2 regions of the Mesorhizobium sp. M0410 genome follow, and region 2 is predicted to be linked to the other one. Evidence: riboswitches for the same ligand, from Rfam matches in the RefSeq annotation. Region 2 holds a riboswitch; the other holds the start of a gene.
What was found. Region 2 has a riboswitch for S-adenosylmethionine ahead of metX (homoserine O-acetyltransferase MetX). Riboswitches for the same ligand answer to the same signal wherever they lie in the genome.
Positions count from the first base shown of each region.

Region 1: another riboswitch for S-adenosylmethionine. It lies ahead of NKI63_RS17090 (O-succinylhomoserine sulfhydrylase); the one in region 2 lies ahead of metX (homoserine O-acetyltransferase MetX).

Region 1 is NZ_JAMYRN010000010.1:135,591-142,659, forward strand. It holds gene araD1 (AraD1 family protein) at 1-989, shown strand, start outside; gene NKI63_RS17085 (2'-deoxycytidine 5'-triphosphate deaminase) at 1,045-2,139, opposite strand; SAM riboswitch at 2,275-2,352, shown strand; gene NKI63_RS17090 (O-succinylhomoserine sulfhydrylase) at 2,422-3,612, shown strand; gene NKI63_RS17095 (ceramide glucosyltransferase) at 3,648-4,802, opposite strand; gene apaG (Co2+/Mg2+ efflux facilitator ApaG/CorD) at 5,031-5,423, shown strand; gene NKI63_RS17105 (Hsp33 family molecular chaperone) at 5,430-6,440, opposite strand; gene argF (ornithine carbamoyltransferase) at 6,618-7,069, opposite strand, start outside.
Region 2 is NZ_JAMYRN010000005.1:270,171-277,239, forward strand. It holds gene NKI63_RS09490 (SDR family NAD(P)-dependent oxidoreductase) at 1-213, opposite strand, end outside; gene NKI63_RS09495 (DUF1330 domain-containing protein) at 486-806, shown strand; gene metW (methionine biosynthesis protein MetW) at 832-1,446, opposite strand; gene metX (homoserine O-acetyltransferase MetX) at 1,505-2,674, opposite strand; SAM riboswitch at 2,769-2,846, opposite strand; gene hisC (histidinol-phosphate transaminase) at 2,985-4,094, shown strand; gene NKI63_RS09515 (prephenate/arogenate dehydrogenase family protein) at 4,101-5,036, shown strand; gene NKI63_RS09520 (DUF2125 domain-containing protein) at 5,068-6,069, opposite strand; gene NKI63_RS09525 (gamma-glutamylcyclotransferase) at 6,184-6,717, shown strand; gene NKI63_RS09530 (zinc-binding dehydrogenase) at 6,762-7,069, opposite strand, start outside.

The DNA of each region.
Region 1 (7,069 bases), on a different contig from region 2:
TGATCTCACAGATCCTCGACGACGCCGAGACGATCCGCGTCGTTGCCCGCAACGGCGGCAAGACCCGCGTCATCAACGGCGCGCGCAGCGTCTATTCGCTGGCGATGGAAGCCGCGCGCACCGGCAGCGGGCTTGTCGCCCTGATCGAGCGCAAGGGCTTCGGCGAAACCATCGATCTGGACGCAGCCTACAAGAAGGGACGACTGCTGTCGCCGATCAACCATCCCGATCCGGCGCATCTCCATCTCACCGGCACCGGGCTGACGCATCTCGGCTCCGCCGCGACCCGCGATTCCATGCACAAGAAGCTCAGCACGGACGGCGAGGAACAGCTGACCGATTCCATGAAGATGTTCCGCATGGGGCTTGAGGGTGGCAAGCCGGCGAAGGGCCAGATCGGCGTGCAGCCGGAATGGTTCTACAAGGGCAACGGCACTATGGCGGTGGCGCCCGGTGCGGCGCTTGTGTCGCCGGCCTTCGCCCAGGATGCCGGCGAGGAGCCGGAAATCGCCGGTATCTATGTGATCGGCGACGACGGCGCCCCATTCCGCGTCGGCTTCACCCTGTCGAACGAGTTTTCCGACCACGTCACCGAGCGTGTGAACTATCTCTTCCTCGCCCATTCCAAGCTGCGTAACGCTTCGTTCGGCCCGGAGATCCTGATCGGCGACCTGCCGTCCGATATCCGCGGCGCTTCACGCATCCTGCGCGACGGCAAGCTGCTTTGGGAAAAGCCGTTCCTGTCGGGCGAGGCGAACATGTCGCACACCATTGGCAATCTCGAGCATCACCACTTCAAATACTCGGCCTTCCGCCAGCCGGGTGATGTGCATGTACACATGTTCGGCACGGCAACACTGTCCTTCGCCGACGGCATCAGGACCGAGGCCGGTGACGTATTCGAAATCGAGGCGCAGGATTTCGGCCTGCCGCTGCGCAACCCGCTTGAAATCGAGCAGCCGGTGAAGGTGGCGGTGAAGGCGCTTTGAGGCGTCGATGACAGCGTGATCTCCCCCCTCGTGGGGGAGATTGGCAGTTCCAAACTCATCGCGCGGCGCGGAAATGCTTGGACAGTTTCAGGCCCTGCGCCTGATAGTTCGAGCCGAGATCTGTGCCGTAGAGCGCCTGCGGCCGTTTCAGCATGTGCTCGTAGACCAACCGTCCGACGATCTGGCCGTGGTCGAGGATGAACGGCACTTCGTGGCTACGCACCTCGAGCACCGCCCGGCTGCCGGTGCCGCCCGACGCCGAATGGCCGAAACCCGGGTCGAAGAAACCGGCATAATGGACGCGGAACTCGCCGACCAGCGGGTCGAAAGGCGTCATTTCGGCGGCGTAGAGTGGCGGCACATGGACCGCCTCGCGCGACACCAAGATGTAGAATTCGTCCGGATCGAGCACCAGCTCGCCGGCGCCGCTTTTGTAGAGCGGCTCCCAGAAATCGACGACATCCTGCGCGGCGCGCTTGTCGACGTCGACCAGGCCGGTGTGGTGCTTGCCGCGATAGCCGACCAGCCCGTCCTTGTCGCCGTCGAGATCGATCGACAGCGCGATTCCGCCGCCTGAGATGTTGGGTGGTTCGGTGGCGACCAACATTTCGGCGCGGTGCAACTCGTGCAGCTCGCTTTCCGACAAGAGCGCATTGCCGGTGCGGAACCTGATCTGCGACAGCCGCGAGCCGGTCCGCACGATGATCGGGAAAGTGCGCGGGCTGACCTCCAGATAGAGCGGGCCTTCATAGCCAGCGGCGATCTTGTCGAACTCGTGGCCACGGTCGGTCATTACGCGGGTGAAGATATCGAGCCGTCCGGTCGAGCTTTTCGGGTTGGCGGAGGCGGAAATATGGGCGGGCAGCGCCAGGCTTTCGAGCAGCGGCACGATGTAGACGCAGCCGGTTTCCAGCACCGCACCTTCGGCGAGGTTGATCTCGTGCAGCTTCAGCCGGTCGAGCTTGTCGACAACCCTGTGGTCCGGGCCGGGCAAGAAGGAAGCACGCACTCGCCAGGCCTTGTCGCCGAGCCTGAGGTCAAGGCTGGCCGGCTGGATCTGATCGGCATCGAGCATGCGCGGCGATTTCAGCGCGCCCGTCTGGAACAGCTCGGAAATATGCTGATCGGGAAGAATGCCTGTCTGCCGCAAGGGTCTGGCTCCGTTCGAAGGCCGGGCGAGGTCTTGTTCTGTCGCAGGTCCGACCGTGGACGCCTTTGGCACCTGCTTGGTACAACCCTCTTAATCATGCCGGCAATTGACGCAAGCGTGGCGCGGGTCTAAAGCTCGTTATCCCGTGGTGATTTGGCCGGTCGGCTTGCAGCCACGTTAAACAAGTCGCTAAAGGACCGTCGGCCGCAAGGCCATATGGACCGGTTGCGACTTTCGCGGCCGGTTTTTTGTTGTTTGGACCAATTTTGGTGTTTGGATGGAATGATGACCAAGAAGCGCGACTGGAAGCCTCAGACCGCACTCGTGCATGCCGGGACGCTGCGTTCCGGCTTCGGCGAGACCTCCGAGGCGATGTATCTCACCCAAGGCTATGTCTACGAGACGGCGCAAGCGGCGGAGGCCCGCTTCAAGGGCGAGGAGCCGGGCTTCATCTATTCGCGCTATGCCAATCCGACGGTCGACATGTTTGAGAAACGCATGTGCGCGCTGGAAGGAGCCGAGGACGCGCGCGCGACGGCATCCGGCATGGCGGCGGTGACGGCAGCACTGCTGTGTAGCGCCAAGGCGGGCGACCATATCGTGGCGGCGCGCGCGCTGTTCGGCTCCTGCCGCTGGGTGATCGAGACGCTGGCGCCGAAATACGGCATTGAGGCAACGCTGGTCGACGGCACCGACATCGCCAATTGGGAAAAGGCGGTCAAGCCAAACACCAAACTGTTTTTCCTGGAAAGCCCTACCAATCCAACGCTGGAGGTAGTCGACATTGCCGCCGTCGCGGCACTTGCCAATTCGATCGGCGCCAGGCTGATCGTCGATAATGTCTTCGCTACGCCCTTGCAGCAGAAACCCCTGCAGCTCGGCGCCCACATCGTCGTCTATTCGGCCACGAAGCATATTGACGGCCAGGGGCGTTGTCTTGGCGGCATCGTTCTGTCGGACAAGAAATGGATCGACGAGAATCTGCATGACTATTTCCGCCACACCGGCCCCAGCCTCTCGCCCTTCAATGCCTGGACGCTGCTGAAAGGCCTGGAGACGCTGCCGCTACGCGTACGCCAGCAGACGGAAAGTGCCGGCCGCATCGCGGATTTCCTGGCCGAGCGCCCGCAAATCGCCCGCGTCATCTATCCCGGCCGCGCCGACCACCCGCAAGCGGCCGTGGTCAAGAAGCAGATGTCAGGCGGCTCGACGCTGATTTGCTTCGATGTGAAGGGCGGCAAGCAGGCGGCCTTTGCCTTCCAGAACGCACTCGACGTCGTGCTGATTTCCAACAATCTCGGCGACGCCAAGAGCCTGATCACCCATCCGGCGACGACCACACACAAGAACTTGACTGATGAAGCCCGCGCCGAGCTCGGCATCGGACCGGGAACGCTCAGGCTGTCAGTCGGCCTTGAGGACGCCGACGACCTGCTCGAAGACATCGAGCAGGCACTGAGAGTTGCCGGATAAGGGCGGGCCGAACAGAGGCAGCGGGGACGTGCCGATCAGGCGCCGGACGGGGTCTCTTCCAGCTCCGCGACAGTCTTTGTCTGGATAGTCATCACGTTGCCGCGCCAGTCGACGGCGCCGCTCAGCCATCCGCGCGCCCAAATGGCGGGAAGCATCAGGTCTCGTGCCATCATCGCCGGGATCGTGCGCGGCGACAGGTGCCATCCCTTGGCCGAGGCCAAGGCGCATTCCGGCAGGTAGGCCGCGACCAGCACGGCGATGGCGGTTGCCGGCAGGCTGACGCCGGCGTCAGCCGCAGCGATCAGTGCAAGCACTAGCGGCGGTGCCGCGCCGATCAGGATTTCGGGGGCAAAGAACAGTGCAAAGGTGACGCGGCGCAGCCGCGCCCAGCGCGCCTGCCGTGACCAGATCTCGCCAAGCGTGCGCCGGCCGAGCGGCTGTTCGAAGGGAGAGGCGACAAGATTGACCCGCAGTCCGAGCCCATTGACCAGCTTGGTCGCGGCGGCGTCCTCGGCGATCTCGGCGGCAAGCGCGCGGATGCCGCCATTGGCATCGAGCATTGGCTTGTTCCACAACATGCTCTTACCCTGGGCGAAGCCGAGGCCGAGCGCCTCTCCAGCGTACTGCCAGCGTGCCTGCAGCGTGTTGAGAAAGGCGCATTCGACCTCCCCCCAGAAGCCGTCCGGCCGCGAGCCGATCGGCGTCGAGCAGACGAGGCCAGTGTCGTGCCGCCACGCCGCCATCAGGTACTGGACGTAGTCGCTCGGCATAAGCACGTTGGAATCGGCAAGGATGACCCAGCGATAACGCGCCGCCTCCCAACCCTTCACGCAATTGTTGAGTTTTGGATTGCCGCTGATGCGGTCGTCACCGACCAGAAGGCGGGCGCGAATAGCTGGAAAGCGCGCCATTGCGGCGGTGATCGGCTTGACCACCGGGTCGTCGGCATGGGCGACACAGAAGATGAGTTCGTAGCGCGGCCAGTCGAGTGAGAAGGCGCGCTCCAGCGTCTCTTCGGCAAACGGCTCGACGCCGCGCGCCGGGATGACGATCGATACCGGCGGCGCGTTGGCCGCGGGCGGTGCAATACTGGCTGGTCGCTTCAGCTTCTGCGAAGCTAACAGGATGCTGGCGAGATTTGAAAGAAGGAGGGCTATGGAAAGGAGGGCGGCTGCGTATGTCGGTTCCATCGAGATCTGGTCACTCCAGAAATGCCGGCCGCATGACAGCCGTTTTCAACAATTCGACAGAACGCTGAGTCGTCCGGCACAAGCCTGCACACCATCATTGTCATGTGTCACTCAAATGACATTGTTTTTCGGCACCTGCGCTTGAGATCGGGCAAGAAGATGCTGCGCATCGTTGACCAAACTGCGCTGAGCATCGAAAGTTCCATCTACATTGCTTTGGAGCAGTTTATGTACAGCGCCGTCACCCGCAACATCGAAGTGCAGGTCAGGCCGTTCTATCTGGAGGATCACTCCGATCCGCCGCAAAACCGCTATGTCTGGGGCTACCAGGTGACCATCGACAATCAGTCGGATGAGTTCGTGCAGCTTCTTTCACGCTACTGGCACATCACCGACGGTACCGGCAAAGTCGAGGAAGTGCGCGGCACCGGGGTCGTCGGCGAGCAACCCGGACTCAACCCCGGCGACAGCTATCAGTATACGTCCGGATGCCCGCTCTCGACCCCGTCCGGCATCATGGTCGGGCACTACACAATGCGCAACAAGCGGGGCGAGACGTTCGACGTCGCCATCCCCGCCTTCTCGCTCGATTTGCCGGGCACGCGGCGCACCGTCAATTGAGGGCCGTCATCCAGCCGCTGCAAACTCCGCCGGGTCGAAGTCATATTGCTTCGAGCAGAATTCGCAGGCGACGTGAATGCTGCCATCCTCGGTGCTGTCCCTGATCTCCTCGGCGGAAAAGCCTTCGAGAATGCCGCGGATCTTCTCCCTCGAGCATGAGCACTGGTCGGCGACCGGCACGCCGCCGAACACGCGGACGCCATGCTCGTGGAAAAGCCGGTAAAGCAGCCGTTCGGCGCCGATCGTCGGATCGATCAGCTCGGTCGGTTCAATGGTACCAAGCAGCGCCAGCAGCTCCTGCCAGGAATTGTCGGTCGGGTCATGGATTTCCTCACGCGGATCGCCGTCGCCACCGGGAAGGTCGGGTACGCGCATACGCTCCGCCGACTGCGGCAGGAATTGCGCCAGCAGGCCACCGGCCCGCCATTGCTCGCGGGCACCGCCGACGCCGGGCGTCAGAAGCTTGGCAACCGAAAGGCGGAGGTCCGTCGGAATCTGCTCCGACTGGCGGAAATAGGTGCGTGCGGCATCTTCCAGTGTGACGCCGTCGAGCTGGACGATGCCCTGGTAGCGCTGCGTGTGAGCGCCCTGGTCAATGGTCAGCGCCAGGACGCCGCTGCCGAGCAGCGTCTGCGGTGACGTCTCGCCGGCAGAAGTCAAAGCCTGCAGCCGGTCGGCATCGAAGCGGGCATAAGCGCGCAGCGCGTGCGGCGTGGAGAAATCGGCGACCAGCATGTCGACCGGCCCGTCGGTGCGGGTCTGCAGAATGAACTTGCCCTCGAATTTCAGCGAAGTTCCGAGCAGTACCGTCAGCACACAGGCTTCGGCCAGGAGCCGGGCGACCGGCTCGGGATAGTCGTGGCGGCTGAGAATGGCGTCGAGCATCGGCCCGAGCTGGACGGTGCGGCCGCGCACGTCGAGCGGGCCGACCTCGAACGGCAAGACATGATCGTCGCCGGCGTAGCCGAATTCGCCGAGCTTGGGTTTATGTTCAGCCAATTGATGAGTTTCCAACATGACAAAGCTCCGGGGCGCGGCGATGCCGCCCTCCGGGGCGCATGCGACGAGACGCGCTCGATTTGCGTGATGCGCCTGAGATAGGCACCACCCACTCCCGGATCAAGGCGGCCCAGATCAAGGCGGCCCGGATCAAGGCGGCGCAGATCAGGCCGGCCCGGATCATCGCGGCCCGTATCAAGCGCCCAGGCACCAGGCCAGGACCGCCTTCTGGGCATGGAGCCGGTTCTCGGCCTCATCGAACACCACAGAATGCGGTCCGTCGATGACCTCGTCGGTAACCTCCTCACCGCGATGCGCCGGCAGACAGTGCATGAACAGCGCGTCCGGCTTGGCTTTCGCCATCAGTGCCGCATTGACCTGATAGGGCAGGAAGACATTGTGGCCGCGGGCACGGTGCTCCTGGCCCATCGACACCCAGCAGTCGGTGACGATGCAGTCGGCCTCGTGAACGGCCTCCTCGGGCGAGCGGGTGAATTTCAGCTTGCCGCCATTGGCTTTCGACCAGTCGACATGCTTCTGAGCCGGTTCGCTGCCCTCGGGCACGGCGACGTTCAGCTTGAATTGGAACCGCGCAGATGCCTCCAGGAGCGAATGCAGCACGTTGTTGCCGTCGCCGGTCCAGGCGA
Region 2 (7,069 bases):
GGCGAAGACCTTATCGGGGGCGGAGTCCACCGTCGCATCGACCACGAGCGTCTTCACGCCCGAGACCTCCCAGGCAAATTGCGCCAGGGCCTGTTTTCCGCGGGCCACGGCCAGCACCGTCGCTCTCTCCTTGAGGGCGGCCTCCGCGATGGAGCGGCCGACCCCGCGGCTGCCTCCGACGACTACAACATTCTGACCTTGCAACGATCCCATGGATCACCTCTCTGCTCCCGGCCGCCGGACCATCCAGGCGCGCTCATCGATAAGGACAGCGCAGGCGTGCGGAAATCATCGGCGCCAGGCGGAAATATTTTTCAGGTGACAGCAGGGCTCGCGCACGGCCCTGTTCGGAGCAGCAACGGCAGAGGCGCGTCGGTTTTGTATTCAGTGTCATTACCTCGGGGGTAATCGACCAGCGTGCAAGGTCTCGGCAAACTGCTCCCATCAAGCCGGTTGTCCGGCTTCGACCACCAGGGAGTACAGCCATGACCGCCTACGCCGTCGCGCATATGCGCCAGGTCACGCCGGGGCCGCAGATCGTCGAGTACCTGCACAAGATCGATGCCACGCTGGAGCCGTTTGGCGGGCGCTTCATCGTGCATGGCAGCGAGGTGGAAGTCGTTGAAAACACCTGGCCGGGCCACCTCGTCATGATCGAATTTCCAGACATGCAGCAGGTGCGTGCATGGTACCGCTCGCCCGCCTATCAGGAGATCTTGCCGCTGCGCACCGAGAATTCTCAGTCCGACGTGGTCCTGGTCGATGGCGTCCAGCACCCGCACAAGGCCACCGACGTTCTCGAATAAGGGGACGATCCGCGACGATTGGCTCTTATCGTTTCAGCAGAAACACCGCCTGCTGGCCGAAAAAATTCCAGAACCACCACGGCATCGAGAAGCCGATCCGCTGGCCATTGGCGTCGAGCGCGGTCGCCTTTTCCACCGTCGCGCCAAGCTCGTCGCACAGATTGACGAAATCGCGAATGGTGCAGAAATGGATGTTGGGGGTGTCATACCAGGAATAGGGCAGGTCCTTGGTAACCGGCATGCGGCCGTTGAACAGTAGCGAAAAGCGCACCCGCCAGTGACCAAAATTTGGGAATGAGACGATAGCGCGGTTGCCGATCCTGAGCAGTTCGTCGAGCACCAATTTCGGATTGCGGGTCGCCTGCAAGGTCTGCGACAAAACGACGAAGTCGAAGCCCTTATCGGGATAGAATTGGAGATCCTTATCGGCATCGCCCTGGATGACCGACAGGCCGCGCGCCACGCATTCGTTGACGCCGCGCTGCGACAGTTCCAGCCCGCGACCGTCGACCTTCTTGGTCGCCTGCAGCAATTCGAGCAGCAGGCCGTCGCCGGAACCGACGTCTAGCACCCGCGACTGCGGCGGGATGAGATCGGCGATGACCTCGAGGTCGACGCGCTGGGCGCGGTTGACGCTCATGGGCTCGTCACTTGCCTGGCGCATGGTCCTGATCCGAACAATCCGGAACTTTTCGGGGTCATGCGCCGAGCCCTCTCGCCCGCGCCGCCGAGGCGATGAAGCCTTTGATGGCGGCGAACAGTTCCGGTTCGTCGAGCAGGAAGGCGTCGTGGCCGCGGTCGGTCTCGATCTCGACGAACGAGACCGAGGCGCCGGCCGCGTTCAGCGCGTGCACGACCGAGCGGCTTTCCTCGGTCGGGAACAGCCAATCGCTGGTGAACGAAACCAGGCAGAAGCGCGTCTTGGTGCCGGCGAAGGCATCGGCCAACCGGCCGCCATGGTCGGCGGCGAGATCGAAATAGTCCATCGCCCGGGTCATGTAGAGATAGGAGTTGGCATCGAAGCGATCGACGAAGGTCATGCCCTGATGGCGCAGGTAGCTCTCGATCTGGAAGTCGGCATCGAAGCCGAAGGTCAGGGCTTCGCGATCCTGAAGGTTGCGGCCGAACTTGCGGTGCAGCGCTGCTTCCGACAGATAGGTGATGTGAGCGGCCATGCGCGCCACCGCCAGCCCCTTTTCCGGCCGCTTGCCGTGCTCGAAGTATTTGCCGCCATGCCAGTCCGGGTCGGCCATCACTGCCTGCCTGCCGACCTCGTGGAAAGCGATGTTCTGCGAAGAATGGCGGGCGCCGGTGGCGATCGGCAGCGCCGAGAAGACGCGCTCGGGATAGCTCGAGGCCCATTGCAGCACCTGCATGCCGCCCATCGAGCCGCCCAGCACGCTGAACAGCTGTTCGATACCGAAATGCTCGACCAGCATCAGCTGCGCGCGCACCATGTCGCGGATGGTGATGATCGGCAGGTCGAGCCCGTAGGGCTTGGCGGTGGCGGGATTGGTCGAGGCGGGGCCGGTGGAGCCGAGACAGCCGCCGATGACGTTGGACGAGATGACGAAGAAACGATCGGTGTCGATGATCTTGCCGGGGCCGATCAGCACTTCCCACCAGCCTGGCTTGCCGGTCACCGGATTGGTGTTGGCGACATGCTGGTCGCCGGTCAGCGCATGGCAGACGAGGATGGCGTTGGAGCGCGCGTCGTTGAGCGTGCCATAGGTCTGGTAGGCAATCTGGAAGGGCGACAGCAGCGTGCCGGCGTCGAGCTTGAGCGGCTTGTCGGCGCCGAAACGCAACACCGGGCTCGACGGCTGGTCGGCCTCGTTGTTGGTTTTTCGCGCGCGCAAAGCGACCATCATATCTCCTTGCCCGCCTTCAGTTGTCCACCGCCAGTCTGGGCAACAACCAGCCAGGGCAACAAAAAACCGGCCATGCCTTCGCAAAGCCGGTTACAAGATGCAAACGGCCCTTTAGCAAGTTGTTTAACGTGGCTGCAAGCCGACCGGCCAAATCACCACGGAACTTTCGCTGCTCTTCTAGGACCGACGCATGGCTTCGTCAACGGCAAGTTCTTGATCCCGAATTGCCGCCCCTCGACATTCCGGGCCACGGCTTGTATTTCCGCTGCGGCTTCCGGATGGAGGCACTCTCGACGGATTTCATGGAATGAGCCAGATACCGGATCAGACACGTCCAAGGCCCCGCGCCGGCATCATGGACATCGAAGCCTATGTACCCGGCAAGAGCGCGGCGCCTGAAGGTGTCGCCAAGGTCCACAAATTGTCGTCGAATGAGAACCCGCTCGGCCCTTCGCCAAAGGCGATAGAGGCCGCGCGCGCGGTCGCCGACAAGCTCGCGGTCTATCCCGACGGCAGCGCCAGGCGTCTGAGGGAAGCGATCGCCGAGGTGCACGGGCTCAACCCGGCGAACATCGTCTGCTCCAACGGCTCCGACGAGATTCTGGGCCTGCTGGCGCAGACCTACCTCGCGCCCGGCGACGAAGCCATCATCACCGAACACGGCTTCATGGTCTACAAGATCTACATACAATCGGCCGGTGCCGTCCCGGTTACGGTCAAGGAGACCGATGAACGCGCCGATGTCGATGCAATCCTTGCCGCGGTGACGCCGCGTACCAGGATCATCTTCCTTGCCAATCCCAACAATCCAACCGGCACCTACGTGCCGTTCCAGGAGGTGCGCCGCCTGCATGCCGGCCTGCCGCGAAACGTGCTTCTGGTGCTGGATGCAGCTTACGCCGAATATGTCCGGCGCAACGATTATGAAGCCGGCGTCGAGTTGGTGGGTAGCGCAGAAAACGTGGTCATGACCCGCACTTTCTCCAAGTTGGGCCTGGGCGGCGCGCGGATCGGCTGGATGTATGCGCCAATGCATATCATCGACGCGATCAACCGCGTGCGCGGGCCTTTCAACGTCAATGCGACGGCTATCGAGGCCGGTATCGCGGCGATCCGCGACCGCGTCCATATCGAGCGCAGCGTGGCGCATAACGAGACCTGGCTGGCATGGCTGACCGAGCAACTAAGCGGGCTTGGGCTGCGGGTGACACCGAGCGTCGGCAATTTCATCCTTATCCACTTTCCCGAGGACAAAAAGCATTCGGCGGCGGCCGCCGACGACTACCTCAGTGCGCGCGGCTACATATTGCGGCGCGTTTCCGGCTACGGTTTTCCGAACGCGCTGCGCATGAGCATCGGCACCGAAGAGGCCAACCGCGGCGTTGTCGCCGCACTCGCGACATTCCTGAAAAGCTAGAACACCATGACCTCACCGATGTTCGAAAAGATCGCGCTGGTCGGCATCGGCCTGATCGGCTCGTCGCTGGCCCGCGTCATCCGCCGTGAGGGGCTCGCCGGCCAAGTCGCGATTTCGACGCGCAGCGAAGCGACGCTGGCGCGGGCGAGCCTACTCGCCCTCGGCGACACCTACACGACGGATGCGAAAGAGGCGGTTCGCGATGCCGATCTGGTCGTCGTTTCGGTGCCGGTCGGCTCTTCGGGTACCGTCGCCGCGGAAATCGCGCCGACGCTGAAGAAGGGCGCCATCCTTACCGATGTCGGCTCGACCAAGGCATCGGTGATCGCGCAGATGCAGCCGCATGTGCCTGATGGCGTGCACTTCATTCCCGGCCATCCTTTGGCCGGCACCGAAAAGTCGGGACCAGATGCCGGTTTTGCCGAACTGTTCGAGAACCGCTGGTGCATCTTCACGCCGCTGCCCGGCACCGATCCCGCGGCACTGGAAAGGCTCTCGGAATTCTGGCGCCGCTGCGGCTCCAACATCGACACGATGGACCCGCAGCATCACGACATGACGCTGGCCATCGTTTCGCACCTGCCGCACATCATCGCCTATAACATCGTCGGTACCGCCGACGATCTGGAGTCGGTGACCAAGTCCGAGGTCATCAAATACTCGGCTTCCGGCTTTCGCGACTTCACCCGTCTCGCGGCGTCCGACCCGACCATGTGGCGTGACGTCTGCCTGCACAACAAGGACGCCATCCTCGAAATGCTGGCGCGATTCTCGGAAGATCTGTCCTCGCTGCAGCGGGCGATCCGCTGGGGCGACGGCGAAAAGCTGTTCGACCTGTTCACCCGCACCCGCGCCGTCCGCCGCTCGATCATCGAGGCCGGCCAGGACATCGACGTACCGGATTTCGGTCGCCAGGCAGTCGAACACCCGCCGAAGGGATAAGCCGCGGCAGGCCGATCGCAGTCCCGACCGCCTAGTCAAGCGGCTTGATCTTGCCGAGCGGGATGAAGCCGAGCGAGGCCTTGCCCCTGACGATCTTCAGCGGCATCGACGGCTGGTTGCCGAGCAGCGCCAGTCCGGCAAAGCCGGTTTGGATCTCTTTCTTCTGCTCGGGGATGGCGGTGGCAAGGATCGCCGCCACGGCCTTTGGATCATTGAGCTTGATCGTCAGATCGGCATTTATGAGACCGCCGTCATCGACCGACAGCGGTCCGGAAACGGTGATGCGCGCAGTTCCGGACGACAGATCGAGCTCGTGGATTTCGGCCGCGAGGCCGCGCAGGCTCTTCGGGTTTGCCATGATCAGCATCACGCCGTTCTTCAGCGTCACATCGCCGCTGCCATCGAGCGGCGGCAAGACGCGCCCGTCGATGGCCGCCGCGTCGATTTCGAGATCGGTGAAATTGCCGGCATAGTCGATGTCCGGGCCGTTTGGGCGCAATTGCCCGCTGGCAGTTCCGGCGCTGAACAGCGAGACGGGATCGGTATCGTCTGCGGGATCGGTCTGGCCGGACAGGCCTTCTGCCTGCAGCGAGAGGCGTCTCGGCAGCGGCCAGGACAGCTTCATGTCGGCCCGCAGATCATCCCAGTCGATCCAGAGCGGGGTCATGCCGGGAACGGAGGTCCTGAGTGGCCCCCTAAGCTCGGCGGCAGGCGACAGAAGCCGCGTGATCTGGGTGGCGGCGTTGATCTTGCCTGTCGAGGCCGCGACGTTGCGGCTGTCGTCCTCGTAAGCCAGACTGTCGCAGGAAAGGGTGAAGCTGAAGGGATAGCCGCTGACCGCGAGATTGGCACAGTCGGCCTTGACGCCCTTGTCATCGAGATCGGCGACCGCCTTGTCGGCGGCGCTCTCGACCAGATCCGCCAGGTAGAACCAGCCCGCGCTGTAGATGCCGAACAGCACGAGAATGAAAGCGGCAAGCCACAACAGGCGGCGACGCTGGCTGGGCGGCGGGCGCTCGTCACTTGACGTCATGCTGCGGCTTTCGTTAACGCGGGTGGCACGGGCGGGCTGTCGCTTGCGGCAACAACAGGTAGACGGACTGAAACACCACCGGTGGAGTGGTTCGTTACAATCAGGCTTGGCGATATGGGCGATTTTTGGGTTTTTGGCTACGGCTCACTGATCTGGCGGCCGGGATTCGCGCATGTCGAGACGCGGCGTGCCCGCCTGCATGGCTACCGCCGTTCGCTCTGCGTCTATTCTTTCGTGCATCGCGGCACGCGCGAACGGCCGGGCCTGGTGCTCGGCCTCGACCGCGGAGGCTCCTGCATCGGGCTGGCGTTCCGGGTCCCAGGCGAGCTGCGCAACGAGGTCATCACCTATCTGCGCGAACGCGAGCTGGTCACCAACGTCTATCTCGAACGTGTGCTCAGCGTTCGCCTCGACAAAAGTGAAACGGATGGGGGCAAGACGGTCGACGCCGTCGCCTATGTCGTGGACCGCAGCCATGAGCAATATGCCGGTGCGCTCGACCCGGCCGAGGCGGCGGCCGTCGTTCGCGGCGCCGTCGGCCAGTCGGGGAGGAATAAGGATTACGTGCTCAGCACGCTGGAGCACCTCGAAGCACTGGGTATAAGCGATCATTGGCTGGAAGACGTGACGAGACGGATCGCGACGTAGCGCCTTTTATCGTTATCATGATGTTTTCGGTGCCGTGACGCGGGCTACATCCTGAAAATCTGTTTACCAAGGTCGGCGCGATCCAGGCTGTTTGCCACCGCAAGCTTGAACTCGGTCAGCGCGTGGAGACCGCCGACAGGAACGTGGAAGCCCGGCTGGCCAAAGATGTCGATGATCTCGCGTAGGACAGGCCGGTCGGCTTCGGCAGGCGGCGAAAAGAAGTAGCGATAGATATTTGCCCTGATTTCGACGCCGCTCAGCAACACATCGAAATTGTGCAGTTCGAAGCGCTCGGCACTCATTCCGCCATTGATCACCATCTGCCCGCCGAGCGCCAGGGTGCGGATCAATT